Regions from separate parts of the Serratia sp. OS31 genome, predicted to be linked through region 3. Evidence: predicted binding sites of a transcription regulator. Region 3 holds the regulator's gene; each other region holds the start of a gene.
What was found. Region 3 encodes PurR, which represses purine synthesis genes. Its sites were predicted from a motif close to CANGCAAACGTTTGCNTG; they were not measured.

Region 1 (4,853 bases), on a different contig from region 3:
TGCCCTCTGGTGTGCTTCTCTGCCAGCGGCGGTGCCCGTATGCAGGAAGCGCTGATGTCGCTGATGCAGATGGCGAAAACCAGCGCAGCGTTGGCAAAATTGCAGGAACGCGGTCTGCCGTACATTTCGGTGCTGACTGACCCGACCATGGGGGGCGTTTCCGCCAGTCTGGCCATGCTGGGCGATATCAATATCGCCGAGCCGAAGGCGCTGATCGGCTTTGCCGGCCCACGCGTTATCGAGCAGACGGTGCGTGAGAAACTGCCGCCGGGCTTCCAGCGCAGTGAGTTCCTGATTGAAAAAGGCGCGATCGACATGATCGTGCGTCGCCCGGAAATGCGCCAGACGTTGGCGAGTATCCTTTCCAAGCTGACCAACCAGCCGCAGCCGCATTTCGATGAGGTAGCGCCGGTGTCCGAGCAGGAAAGTCAGGCCGACGCCTGAGGCAGATAAGTCACCCGCGCGGCGCAGGTCTCGCGGGTTTCAACCGTTATTTTGTGGCTAAGTGACGGTTGAAATACCCTTGTAGATTGAGCGTAGCGGTCCATTCCGACGCTTGGAAGACAACGGGTATCATGCAGAGCATCGCCTTTACCGCGGTGAGGGTGGTGCCCTGATGGATTAATGAACCCAAGTTCAGTGACGGGACTCATGCAAAACCACCAAATTCCCCAAGCCACGTCGCCATTGAGCTCGTGGCTTTTCTATCTTGAGCGTCTGCACAGCCAGGCGATCGAACTCGGTCTGGAACGCGTACAGCGCGTTGCAGCGCATCTTGATTTACTCACCCCTGCACCGACGGTGTTCACCGTTGCCGGTACCAACGGCAAAGGCACCACCTGCCGCACCCTGGAAGCCATTTTGATGGCGTCCGGTCTGCGCGTCGGCGTTTATAGCTCGCCGCACCTGGTGCGTTACACCGAGCGTGTACGCATTCAAGGCGATGAGCTGAGTGAGGCCGAACACAGCCGTTCGTTCGCCTCTATTGAAGCGGGCCGGGGCGAAACCTCGCTGACTTATTTCGAATTTGGCACTCTATCGGCGTTGCAACTGTTCAAACAGGCTAAGCTTGACGTGGTGATCCTGGAAGTGGGCCTGGGCGGACGCCTGGACGCAACCAATATCGTCGATCCGAGCGTGGCGGTGGTGACCAGCATCGCGCTGGATCATACCGACTGGCTGGGCAGCGATCGCGAAAGCATTGGCCGCGAAAAGGCCGGTATTTTCCGTGGCGGTAAGCCTGCGGTGGTGGGCGAGCCGGATATGCCGGCGACCATCCAGCAGGTGGCCGAAACGCTGGGCGCGCAGCTGTATCGTCGCGGTGACGCCTGGACCTTCAGCGAACAGGGCGAACGCTGGCAGTGGGAGGGCGGTGGCACCTTGCTGACCGACTTGCCGATGCCAAACGTGCCGCTGGCCAATGCCGCAACGGCGCTGGCGGCGCTGCATTTTTCTGCGCTGGAAATCGATGAACGCGCGATCTTCACCGGCTTGCAGCAGGCGACGCTGCCCGGGCGCTTCCAGATTGTGCGCCGCGATCCGATGTTGATCCTCGACGTGGCACATAATCCGCACGCCGCAGGCTATCTGGCCGGACGTCTGGCGACGTTGCCGCGTAATGGCGGCAAAGTGCGCGCGGTGGTGGGCATGCTGTCGGATAAAGACATCGCCGGTACCCTGGCCTGCCTGAGTGAGCAGGTCGATGAGTGGTATTGTGCGCCGCTGGAAGGGCCGCGCGGGGCCAGCGCCGAGCAGTTGGCGCAACATTTGACGGAACCGCGGCAGTTCGCCGATGTCGAAACTGCCTGGCGTCAGGCTATGCAGGACGCTGATATTCAGGATATTGTGATCGTCTGTGGATCGTTCCACACCGTTGCACAGGTAATGGCGGCGTTAGACGAGATGCGGGGAGTGTGAGTGGCAAGTAAATTTCAAAACCGCTTGGTCGGTACCGTAATTTTGGTTGCGCTGGGGGTGATTATCCTGCCAGGGCTGCTGGACGGTAAAAAGAAACATTATGAGGACGAATTCGTCGCCATCCCTTTGGTGCCGAAGGCCGGTGATGTGGAAGAAAACGACGTGGTGCCGCCGGTAAGCCAGACGTTGCCGGCCCAACCGCCGGAAGGCGCGGGGGCGATGGTGGAGCAGCAGGCCGCCAATGAAGCGGCGACGCAGCAGGCCATCCGCCAGCAGGCTCAGCAACCGACCCAGGTTACGCCGCCACCGGTTGAAACCCGACCGGTACAGCAGCCGAAACCGAAACCGGTTGAGACCAAGCCGGTGGAAGTGAAGCCAAAACCGGTGCAGCAACCGAAACCGGTGGAAGTGAAGCCGGTGGTGAAACCTGAACCTAAGCCAGAGCCGAAACCGGAGCCTACGCCGACACCGAAGCCTGAACCTGCACCGGTGCAGAAACCGGCGGAAGAGAAAGCGCCGGCAGGGCAGGCCTATGTGGTGCAGCTCGGGGCGCTGAAGAACGCCGCCAAGGTCAATGAGGTGGTGGCGTCGCTGAGGCTGTCCGGCTATCGCGCCTTTACCGTGCCGTCAACGCCGGTGCAGGGGCAGATCACCCGGATTTATGTCGGGCCAGACGCCTCGAAACAGAAACTGCAGTCTTCGCTGCCCGCGCTGAACTCCATCAGCGGCTTGAGCGGTCAGGTGAAGCCGTACGGCGTACGTTAACCGCAGGGGGCGCAGCATGCTGTGCCCCCGAACCGAAAGATGACGGTATAATCATTAAAAAAACTGTGCCTTTCGTAGCTGAAATGGCCTATGTAGGCGCGGCGATTGGGAATTTTTTTATCGCCGCTTTTTATTTGTAACGTGGTAGGAAAACCCCTACGCAAACGTTTTCTTTTTCTGTTAGAATTCGCCGCGAATTGGATGCAGGGGCGATTCATCATTGGAATAGTTCATGGTCTGGATTGATTACGTCATTATAGCGGTGATTGGATTTTCGGCTCTGGTGAGCCTGATCCGAGGGTTTGTTCGCGAAGCATTGTCACTTGTGACATGGGGATGTGCGTTTTTTGTTGCCAGCCATTTCTACTCTTACCTTGCGGTCTACTTCACTCGTTTTGAAGATGAACTGGTGCGAAACGGCATCGCGATTGCCATCTTGTTTATCGCGACCCTGATCGTAGGAGCTATTGTTAACTATGTGATTAGCTCACTGGTAGAGAAAACCGGGTTATCAGGCACCGACCGGGTGCTGGGCGTCTGTTTCGGCGCACTGCGCGGCGTGTTAATCGTTTCGGCGATACTGTTTTTCCTGGATACCTTTACCGGCTTTTCGCAAAGCGCAGACTGGAAACAGTCGCAGCTCATTCCCCAGTTCAGTTACATCATCAGGTGGTTCTTTGACTACCTGCAGAGCACGTCGAGTTTCTTACCGACCCATTTACCGGGGCGGTAGCGCTGATGAGGAAAAGACAACATGTGCGGTATTGTCGGTATCGCCGGTTTTATGCCGGTAAACCAGTCGATTTATGATGCGTTGACGGTGCTACAGCACCGTGGCCAGGATGCCGCAGGCATCGTCACCATTGATGCCCATAACGGGTTCCGTCTGCGTAAGGCGAACGGTCTGGTGAAGGATGTGTTCGAGGCACGCCATATGCAGCGCTTGCAGGGCAACATGGGTATTGGCCATGTGCGCTACCCGACGGCTGGCAGCTCCAGTGCCTCAGAGGCTCAACCTTTCTATGTAAACTCGCCGTTCGGCATTACGCTGGCACACAACGGCAATCTGACCAACGCCCATGAACTGCGCCAAACGCTGTTTGAAAGCGGTCGTCGCCATGTCAACACCACCTCCGATTCCGAGATTTTGCTGAACGTGCTGGCCAGCGAGCTGGACCGTTTCCAACACTATCCGCTGGAGTCCGACAACGTTTTCACCGCCGTTGCCGCCATGCATCAGCAGCTGCGCGGCGCTTATGCCTGCGTCGCGATGATCATCGGCCATGGCCTGCTGGCGTTCCGTGACCCTAACGGCATCCGTCCGCTGGTGATTGGCAAACGCACGCTTGAAGATGGCCGCAATGAGTATATGGTGGCTTCCGAGAGCGTGGCTTTGGACACGCTGGGCTTCGAGTTCCTGCGCGATGTAGCGCCGGGCGAAGCGGTGTACATCACCGACAAGGGCCAACTGTTCACTCGTCAATGTGCAGAGAACCCAAAAACCAACCCGTGCCTGTTCGAATACGTTTACTTCGCCCGCCCAGACTCGTTTATGGACAAGATTTCGGTCTACAGCGCTCGCGTGCGTATGGGGCAGAAACTGGGTGAGAAAATTGCCCGCGAATGGGAAGATTTGGACATCGACGTGGTGATCCCGATCCCGGAAACCTCCTGTGATATCGCGTTGGAAATCGCCCGTATCCTGGACAAGCCGTACCGTCAGGGCTTTGTGAAGAACCGCTATGTCGGCCGTACCTTCATCATGCCGGGCCAGCAGGCGCGTCGCCAATCGGTACGCCGCAAGCTGAATGCCAACCGCGCCGAATTCCGTGACAAGAACGTGCTGCTGGTGGACGATTCCATCGTGCGTGGCACCACGTCTGAACAGATCGTGGAAATGGCGCGCGACGCCGGGGCGAAACGTGTTTATCTGGCTTCCGCAGCGCCGGAGATCCGCTTCCCTAACGTGTACGGCATCGACATGCCAAGCGCCAACGAACTGATTGCCCACGGTCGTGAAGTGGATGAAATCCGCCAGATCATCGGCGCCGACGGTTTGATTTTCCAGAATCTGGACGATCTAATTGAAGCGGTGCGCGAAGAGAACCCGGACATCAGCCAGTTCGAATGCTCGGTATTCAACGGTATCTACGTCACCAAAGACGTCGACC
Region 2 (4,853 bases), on a different contig from region 3:
TACGGCAGAGTTGACGGTTTCAACTTCGGCAGCTTCGTGGTGGCGGTGATTGGCGCTATCGTGGTGCTGTTTGTATACCGTAAAATCCGCAGTTAATTTATTGCACATCAACAAAACGGGCAGCCCATTGGCTGCCCGTTTTCCTTACTACTTCTGCTCGGCCGACTCGTCCGGCGCTTCGATCACTTCTTCTTCCTTGCGGTACAGGCTGATGACCTTAAACAGCAGGCTGAGCCCGATGCCGACGATGGTCGCCAGCGCCATGCCTTTCAACTCGGCAGCACCGATGTGCACCTTGGCCCCGCTGACGCCGATAATCAGGATCACCGAGGTCAGGATCAGGTTTTGCGCCTTGTTGTAATCCACTTTGGATTCAATCAGCACACGAATACCTGACGCACCGATTACCCCGTACAGCAGCAGAGAGACCCCGCCCATCACCGGTACCGGCACCGCCTGGATAGCCGCCGCCAGTTTACCGACGCAGGACAGCAGAATAGCCAGAACCGCCGCGCCGCCGATCACCCAGGTGCTGTAAACCTTGGTAATGGCCATTACGCCGATATTCTCACCGTAGGTGGTGTTTGGCGTTGAGCCGAAGAAGCCGGAAATCACCGTCGAGATGCCATTGGCAAACATCGAGCGGTGCAGGCCTGGGTCACGGAGCAGGTCTTTTTTGACGATATTCGCGGTCACCACCAGGTGGCCAACGTGCTCGGCGATCACCACCAGCGCCGCCGGCAGGATGGTGAAGATGGCGAACCATTCAAAACGCGGGGTGTAGAACGTCGGCAGCGCGAACCAGTGCGCCTCGCGGATCGGGGTCAGATCCACCACGCCCATAAAGAACGACAGCGCATACCCTACCAGCACGCCAATCAGGATCGGGATAATCGCCAGAAAACCGCGGAACAGCACGGAACCCAGGATGGTCACGCCCAGCGTCACCAGCGAGATAGTGATGGTAGTGGTGTCTGCGCTGACGCCGTCAGCCGGCAGCAAGCCCGCCATGTTCGCCGCCACACCGGCCAATTCCAGGCCGATGACCGCCACAATCGCCCCCATCGCCGCCGGAGGGAAAATGACGTCCAGCCAGCCGGTACCGGCTTTTTTAACCAGCAACGCGACCAGGCAAAACAGCACCCCGCACATGATAAAACCGCCCAACGCCACTTCATAACCCAACGGCAACAGCAGCAGCACCGGGGAAATGAACGCAAAGCTGGAGCCGAGATAGGCCGGGATCTTGCCCTTGCAGATAAACAGGTACAGCAAGGTTCCGACGCCGTTAAACAGCAACACCGTCGCCGGGTTAATCTTGAACAAAATAGGCACCAGCACGGTCGCGCCAAACATGGCGAACAGGTGTTGGAAGCTGAGCGGAATAGTCTGGAGTAGCGGCGGGCGTTCGCTTACGCCTATCACGCGACGGGTCATGGATGTTTTTCCTCTAATGACTTTTCGAGTTTTACCCTATGTATTTCAAGTTGCAGCCAGGCGCCCGGCTCGCTCATCTCCAGGTATTGTAGGGGCGCCGCATGCTGCGCCCGCATTAATCGGGGCGAATTTATTCGCCCCCTACAGTAACTGGGGTGAGCTAGTGCAGGTAACAACGCTGTAGCTTGAAAGACGACGAGCATTAAAAAGCCGACTCATCAGTCGGCTTATTTTTGTTTATTTGGTACCAAATATCTTGTCGCCCGCATCACCCAGGCCCGGTACGATGTAGCCCTTCTCGTTCAGGCATTGATCGATGGAGGCGGTGTACAGCTCGACGTCCGGGTGCGCTTTCTCCAGCGCGGCGATCCCTTCCGGCGCGGCAACCAACACCAGCACTTTGATGCTGTTGCAGCCGGCTTTCTTCAGCAGATCGATAGTGGCGATCATCGAGCCGCCGGTCGCCAGCATAGGGTCGACAACCAGTGCCAAACGCTCTTCGATGTTGGACACCAGCTTTTGGAAATACGGTACCGGCTCCAGGGTTTCTTCGTCACGGTAAACGCCAACCACGCTGATACGCGCGCTAGGTACGTTTTCCAGTACCCCTTCCATCATGCCCAGACCGGCACGAAGAATAGGCACAACGGTAATTTTTTTCCCTTTAATCTGGTCTATTTCAACCGGGCCGCACCAGCCATCGATGGTGACTTTCTCTGTTTCCAGATCGGCGGTCGCTTCATAGGTCAGCAAACTACCCACTTCTGAGGCCAGCTCACGGAAGCGTTTGGTGCTGATATCATTTTCACGCATCAGGCCAAGCTTGTGTTTCACCAGCGGGTGTTTCACCTCAACGATCTTCATCATTTTTCTCCTATTAAGGTGGTTTACGGCCAAAAAAATCGCCGGATTATACCTCCTTTTGCCGACTGCGCCACCCACAATAGCCCGATCGGGATCAACAAAAGTTTGAATAACAGTATAGATGACGAAAAAGCGGAGCTGGCTCACAAGCCACTCGCAAACGTTTGCCTGCGCTGTTAGAATTGCCGCGCCTTATTCCGGAATCAATGCCGGAAGCACAGTATTCAAACCGCAAACCGTCGTGGGGATCGCGCAGTGACCGACAAAACCTCTCTCAGCTATAAAGACGCAGGTGTCGATATCGATGCTGGCAATGCATTGGTAGACCGCATCAAAGGTGTAGTAAAACAGACCCGCCGCCCGGAAGTGATGGGTGGTCTGGGCGGTTTTGGCGCCCTGTGTGCGTTGCCGCAGAAATACCGCGAGCCGATACTGGTTTCCGGTACCGACGGCGTAGGCACCAAGCTGCGTCTGGCGATGGACCTGAAACGACACGACACCATCGGCATCGATCTGGTCGCAATGTGTGTGAACGACCTGGTGGTTCAGGGCGCTGAGCCGCTGTTCTTCCTCGATTACTTTGCCACCGGCAAGCTGGACGTGGACACCGCGGCCAGCGTGATCACCGGCATCGCCGAAGGCTGTAAGCAGTCCGGCTGTGCTCTGGTGGGCGGTGAAACCGCTGAAATGCCGGGCATGTACCACGGTGAAGACTATGACGTGGCCGGCTTTTGCGTCGGCGTGGTCGAAAAGTCCGAGATTATCGACGGCAGCAAGGTGCAGTCCGGTGACGCACTGATCGCCCTGGGCGCTTCAGGCCCACATTCCAACGGCTACTCGCTGGTACGCAAAATTCTGGAAGTCAGCAACACCGACCCAACCACTACCGTTCTGGAAGGCAAACCGCTGGCGGACCACCTGCTGGCGCCGACCAAGATTTACGTGAAATCGGTGCTGGAGCTGATCGAGAAAATCGACGTGCACGCTATCGCCCACCTGACCGGTGGCGGCTTCTGGGAAAACATCCCGCGCGTGCTGCCGAAAGGCATGCAGGCCGTGATCGAAGAATCCAGCTGGCAATGGCCGGCCGTCTTCAACTGGCTGCAGCAAAACGGCAACGTCAGCCGTTACGAAATGTACCGCACCTTTAACTGTGGCGTGGGCATGGTGATCGCACTGCCGGAAGAAGCCGTGGAACCCGCCATCGCATTGTTGACCGCAGCCGGTGAAAAAGCGTGGAAGATCGGTAAACTGACCGCTTCTTCTGACGAACAACAAGTGGTCATCAACGGATGAAAAAGATCGTGGTGTTGGTCTCCGGCCAGGGGAGTAATCTCCAGGCGCTGATTGACGCCTGCCAGCAGGGCAGAATTGCCGGCAAGATTGTGGCGGTGTTCAGCAACAGGGCGCAGGCTTACGGTTTGCAACGTGCAGAAGCGGCAGGTATTGCCGCTCATGCGCTGGACGCCAAGGCCTTTGCCGACCGGGCCGCGTTTGACGCCGCCCTGGCGGATGCCATCGACCAATACCAACCGGATCTGGTGGTGCTGGCCGGTTACATGCGCATTCTCAGCTCGCAGTTCGTGCAGCGCTATGCCGGACGCATGCTGAATATCCACCCTTCCCTGCTGCCCAAATACCCTGGGCTGCATACTCACCGTCAGGCCATCGACAACGGCGACAGCGAACACGGCACTTCGGTGCACTTCGTGACCGAACAGCTCGACGGCGGCCCGGTGATCCTGCAGGCCAAGGTGCCAATCTTCCCCGGTGACGAGGAAGACGAGGTGGTTGAACGGGTACAGGCTCAGGAACATACCCTTTACCCGCTGGTGGTGAACTGGTTTGTCGAAGGCCGCCTGGCGATGCGCGATAACGCCGCCTGGCTGGATGGCGAGCGCTTGCCCGAGCAAGGGCATGCGGCAGACTAAAGCGCCAATCTGAATCCTTGCTAAACGGTGCCGCTCACGGCGCCGTTTTTTTTTCGCCGCACCCCATCTCCGACGTTATACTTGCCCACAGTGGCAACCGCCCCCTATCTATAACGACATTAAGGAACCCCCATGTCCAGCACTACCAACGTCAGGCTACGCCCACTGGAACGGGATGATTTGACGTTTGTCCATCAGATGGACAACAACGCCAGCGTGATGCGCTACTGGTTTGAAGAACCCTACGAAGCCTTCGTAGAACTCTCCGATCTTTACGACAAACATATCCACGACCAGAGCGAACGCCGCTTTATCATCGAACACCAGGGTGCCAAGGTCGGGCTGGTTGAACTGGTGGAGATCGACCATATCCACCGCCGCGCGGAATTCCAGATCATCATCGACCCGACGCATCAGGGCAAAGGCTACGCCACTATCGCCGCCAAGCTGGCGATGGATTACGGTTTCTCGGTACTGAACCTGTACAAGTTGTACCTGATCGTCGACAAGGAAAACCCGAAGGCTATCCACATCTACAGCAAGCTGGGCTTTGAAGTCGAAGGTGAGCTGATTGACGAATTTTTCGTTAACGGCGAATACCGTACCGTGCTGCGCATGTGC
Region 3 (4,853 bases):
CTGCACGGCTTGCGCAGAGAAACCGCAGTTTGGCAATTTCGGTGAACCCTTCATGTACAACAGAATCGGGTTCTCAGCGATCTGGTGCTGAATTTTTTCAATCGTCGTCGTCATTGTATTGCTTCCTCAAGCCAAGTCTTATGGCTACAACATGCATCACACCGGCCATTGTAGCGGCTGGAACAGTCGCAAGAAAACGCCATCTTTTGCAAGGGCATTTCCCCGTAGTCAGTCGCGTCTTACCGGCAAAGCCTTTCCGGTCAAAACATATGCGCAGAATAACATTTTTAATCTGGCCATTTCACTAATATATTTTGTCATCAAAATGCGCCGCTAAATAATCCCGTCGACGGTGATTGTCGTTTTTTTATACATCAACGGTTTGATTTTTCGGCAAAAAAAATGCCATTAACGTTTTCTCACAATATGGATTATCATTTATGAGTTCTTCGCTGTTTTATATGGCGAAATTCGGGAATACTGTCCTTCTTTCGATATCTGTTCCGGGGCCAAGGTTGGTAACGTCGACATGCGTTTAATTCTTACGCTTTTTGTGCTGTTGTTTACGCAGCTATTCTTCAATCTGGCGCATGCTGCGCCGCAGGCGCGTATTGCCGCCGAGCAACGCAAAAGCCATGTCAACGAAGCCCGGCCCGATGACCGCAAGAAAAAGAAAGCGGTAAAAGCCAGCAAAAAAGCCAAAACCACCACCCCGCAGAAAACCGCTAAGCTTTCCAAAGCCAAAACGGAGAAAACCGCTAAAAAGATCGTCAGCGCCAAATCGAAAGGCAAAACTCAGAAAATAGCCAAAATCAAAGTTACCCCGCCGAAGAAGGGTTACAAAAAAGGCTATGGTCGCCACCGCGAAGCCGGTATGGCTACTGCGAAGTTGGTGCGTGATGATAAACCCTTGAAGCTGACTCCAGCGCACAAAAAACGCTACCAGCATGCCAAGCAAACCGCGATGGCCAAGCTGATGGACCAAATGGGCAAGCCTTACCGTTGGGGCGGTACTTCACCAAGAACCGGCTTCGACTGCAGCGGCCTGATTTACTACGCGTATAAAGACGTGGTGAAAATCAAAATGCCGCGCACCGCCAACGAGATGTACCACCTGCGCGACGCCGCGCCGATCAAGAGAAGCGAGCTGGAAAGCGGTGACCTGGTGTTCTTCCGCATTAATAACCGCGGCGTAGCAGACCATGTTGGCGTTTATCTGGGCAACGGCAAATTCATTCAGTCACCGCGTACCGGTGAAGAAATTCGGATCAGCCAGCTCGACAATGACTACTGGCAAAACCATTACATCGGCGCTCGCCGTGTAGTAACACCGAAAACCATTCGATAATTTCTTTGGCGGCTGGCTTGCCCAGCCGCTCTCCCCTGACTGATTTTCCTGCTGTCCCTAAAGCACCCAATCCTTTAGCCCGCCCCACTGTATTTCATCGCGAAAATTGCTAAGCTAAATATCCACAATAAAAACAGGCCAATTGCGTTTCCGTTGCTCTGACGGAAAATTGGCACTGTACAAGGAGGAAGCAATGTCGTTTGAACTGCCCGCACTACCTTATGAAAAAAACGCCCTCGAACCGCACATTTCGGCAGAAACCCTGGAATACCACTATGGCAAGCATCACAACGCCTACGTGGTCAACCTGAACAATCTGCTGAAAGGCAGCGAGTTTGCAGGCTCCTCCCTTGAAGCTATCATCAAGGCTTCCAGCGGCGGCATCTTCAACAATGCGGCCCAGGTATGGAATCACACCTTCTATTGGCACTGCCTGTCACCTCAGGGCGGCGGAGAGCCCCAGGGCAAACTGGCCGCGGCGATCAATCAGGCTTTTGGTTCTTTTACCGCCTTCCGGGAACAATTCAGCGACGCCGCGGTGAAAAACTTCGGCGCAGGCTGGACCTGGTTAGTGAAAAAACCGGATGGCTCGCTGGCGATTGTTAATACCTCGAACGCGGCCACGCCGCTGACCGGTGAAGACAAACCGCTGCTGACCGTCGACATTTGGGAACACGCCTACTACATCGATTATCGCAACGCACGACCGGCCTACCTGGAAAACTTCTGGGCGCTGGTTAACTGGACATTTGTGGAGGAAAATCTGGCGTAAAGCGGGGAAATACAACCAGGCGTAGCGAACTGCGCCTGGTTGACTGAAGAGTATCAGTTCAATGCAGCGGTGAAGCTAAAAGCGATAATCACAGCCAGCGCACCCAGGGTGGTGAACAGTGACATTTTCAAATCGGTATCCATTACAACTCCTTTTCAGATTGGGTTTCCCAAGGGTAAAAGGCACACAATTAATGTGTTAAACCATTTTCCCACAGTTGGCCGATAAAATCTTGTTATCATTTCCCAGTTTATAATACCGATTACCTCTTCCCCTTTTGCTCAATATGGGACAAAATTCGCAGTTCACAACTGTGTACCGGCAAAATGCCCCTCCTGACCAAGCGCTGACGACTTCAACACACTAAAAACTCAGTTTTCGCTTCTTTGGAGAAGGATCTACGCAGGCAAACGATTAACATCACACTTACATACTGCAACATGTGAGTTCAGGAGTCATTCTTTACATGGCAACGATTAAAGATGTGGCCAAACGCGCTGGCGTTTCCACCACCACCGTTTCGCACGTCATCAATAAGACTCGTTTCGTCGCCGAAGAGACAAAAGCGGCCGTTGGCGCCGCGATCAAAGAGCTGCACTATTCACCCAGCGCCGTGGCGCGCAGCCTCAAGGTCAACCACACCAAATCTATTGGTCTGCTGGCCACGTCGAGCGAAGCACCTTACTTTGCCGAAGTGATCGAGGCGGTGGAAAACAGCTGCTACAGCAAAGGCTATACGCTGATCCTGTGCAACTCGCATAACAATCTGGACAAACAACGCGCCTATCTGGCGATGTTGGCGCAAAAGCGCGTCGATGGTCTGTTAGTCATGTGTTCGGAATACCCGGACCAACTGCTCGGCATGCTGGAAGATTATCGCAATATCCCGATGGTCGTCATGGATTGGGGCGCTGCACGCGGTGACTTTACCGACACCATTATCGATAACGCCTTCGAAGGCGGCTATCTGGCCGGGCGCTACCTGATTGAACGCGGCCACCGCGATATCGGAGCCATTCCGGGCCAGCTGGCACGCAATACCGGCGGCGGCCGCCATCAGGGCTTTTTAAAAGCCATGGAAGAAGCCAATATCGACGTGCGCGAAGAGTGGATTGTTCAGGGCGACTTTGAGCCGGAATCCGGTTACAAGGCCATGCATCAGATACTGTCGCAGAAGCAACGCCCTACCGCGGTATTCTGCGGTGGCGATATCATGGCCATGGGGGCGATCTGCGCCGCCGATGAACTTGGGCTGCGCGTGCCGCAGGACATTTCGGTGATTGGCTACGATAACGTACGAAATGCCCGCTACTTCACCCCGGCACTGACCACGATCCATCAGCCCAAAGAACGTCTGGGTGAGATGGCGTTCACCATGCTGCTGGATCGCATTATCAGCAAACGTGAAGAGTCGCAGGTCATTGAGGTTCATCCCAAGCTGGTCGAGCGCCGTTCGGTCGCTGACGGCCCGTTCATCGATTATCGCCGCTAATTATCTGCGCCGGAAACCCTCGCGGTTTCCGGCGTCATTCTTCGCTTAGCCACTCCTGATTCAAGGTTTCACTGTCTCCCAGATAATCCAGTAACCAGGCCATCGCCGGTGACGGCGTATTTTGCTGCCAGGTCAGGCAACAAGGGCTGGCGGGAAATGGCTGTTGCAACTGTAGCGCCACCAGTTCCCCGCGCTGCACCAAAGGCAATACCCGATGCGCGGGCATCATGCCAACGCACAACCCGGCACACAGGCAATCTATCGCAGAGGCCCAGTCCGGCACCACCAGGCGTCGCTGGTTGTCCAACGTCCAGGTCACGCGTTTGGGCAGGTTGCGCGAAGTATCTTCCAGGCACAGCGACGGAAAAGGCCGGAGTTGATCGTCGTTCAACAGCCCTTCTATCGCGGCCAGAGGATGTTGTGGACTGGCCACGCACAGCCAGCACATATCCCCCATATCGCGAAAGGCGAAACCGCCGCCCACGGGCACCGCCCTTGTGGCACCGATCGCCATATCGGCACGACCGTCCACCAGCGCATCCCACACGCCATTAAACACCTCCGGCTGAACCAGCAGTTCGACGTCGGGGAAATGGCGGTAAAAATCCAGCACCAATTGGCGGCTACGCTGGGGTTTAACGATGATATCTACCGCAATTTTCAACTGGCCCCGCCAGCCGTTAGCCACCTGCTGGCACTGTCGTCGCGTGTCGAGCATTTTTTTGATGACACCACGCGCTTCCTGAATAAACAGCACGCCCGCCGGTGTCAGTTCCACGTCACGATGACGACGCTCAAACAGCGGCACCGCCAGCCATTGCTCCAGCTGCCGCACCGTGTAACTTACCGCCGACGGCACCCGATGCAGTTCCTGCGCCGCAGCGCTGAAACTGCCGGTACGGGCCACCGCATCGACGACATCCAGGGAATATTCAGACCACATAGTTTTGCCTTCAATTTTTTTAACAGCACCTCGCAAATATTACCGTTTCACAAGCAGAGATCCAGCCGGATACACTTGCCGGCGCTAAAAACCTGCGACAATAAAATATTAACGAGAAATACCATGCGAAATTCCTTTGGTTTTATGTTCTACCTTGCCGGCCTGAGCATGCTGGGTTACCTGGCCACCGACATGTACCTGCCCGCCTTTGGCATGATGCAGCAAGACCTGCAGATTTCCGCCGGGGCCATCAGCGCCAGCCTGAGTATCTTCCTGGCCGGGTTTGCCTTTGCACAAC

Region 1: a site for PurR is predicted at 2,840-2,857, ahead of cvpA (colicin V production protein). Genes of this name have one in related genera too.
Region 2: a site for PurR is predicted at 2,455-2,472, ahead of purM (phosphoribosylformylglycinamidine cyclo-ligase). Genes of this name have one in related genera too.

Annotation. Positions count from the first base shown of each region.
Region 1 is NZ_JACJFQ010000022.1:76,857-81,709, forward strand. It holds gene accD (acetyl-CoA carboxylase, carboxyltransferase subunit beta) at 1-444, shown strand, start outside; gene folC (bifunctional tetrahydrofolate synthase/dihydrofolate synthase) at 652-1,917, shown strand; gene dedD (cell division protein DedD) at 1,918-2,682, shown strand; gene cvpA (colicin V production protein) at 2,915-3,415, shown strand; gene purF (amidophosphoribosyltransferase) at 3,437-4,853, shown strand, end outside.
Region 2 is NZ_JACJFQ010000025.1:24,044-28,896, forward strand. It holds gene H5P17_RS19010 (GlsB/YeaQ/YmgE family stress response membrane protein) at 1-96, shown strand, start outside; gene uraA (uracil permease) at 148-1,437, opposite strand; gene upp (uracil phosphoribosyltransferase) at 1,675-2,301, opposite strand; gene purM (phosphoribosylformylglycinamidine cyclo-ligase) at 2,557-3,597, shown strand; gene purN (phosphoribosylglycinamide formyltransferase) at 3,594-4,232, shown strand; gene speG (spermidine N1-acetyltransferase) at 4,365-4,853, shown strand, end outside.
Region 3 is NZ_JACJFQ010000007.1:147,902-152,754, forward strand. It holds gene H5P17_RS08820 (Grx4 family monothiol glutaredoxin) at 1-114, opposite strand, end outside; gene H5P17_RS08825 (C40 family peptidase) at 530-1,348, shown strand; gene sodB (superoxide dismutase [Fe]) at 1,542-2,120, shown strand; gene H5P17_RS08835 (YnhF family membrane protein) at 2,174-2,263, opposite strand; gene purR (HTH-type transcriptional repressor PurR) at 2,587-3,612, shown strand; gene punR (DNA-binding transcriptional activator PunR) at 3,647-4,555, opposite strand; gene punC (purine nucleoside transporter PunC) at 4,679-4,853, shown strand, end outside.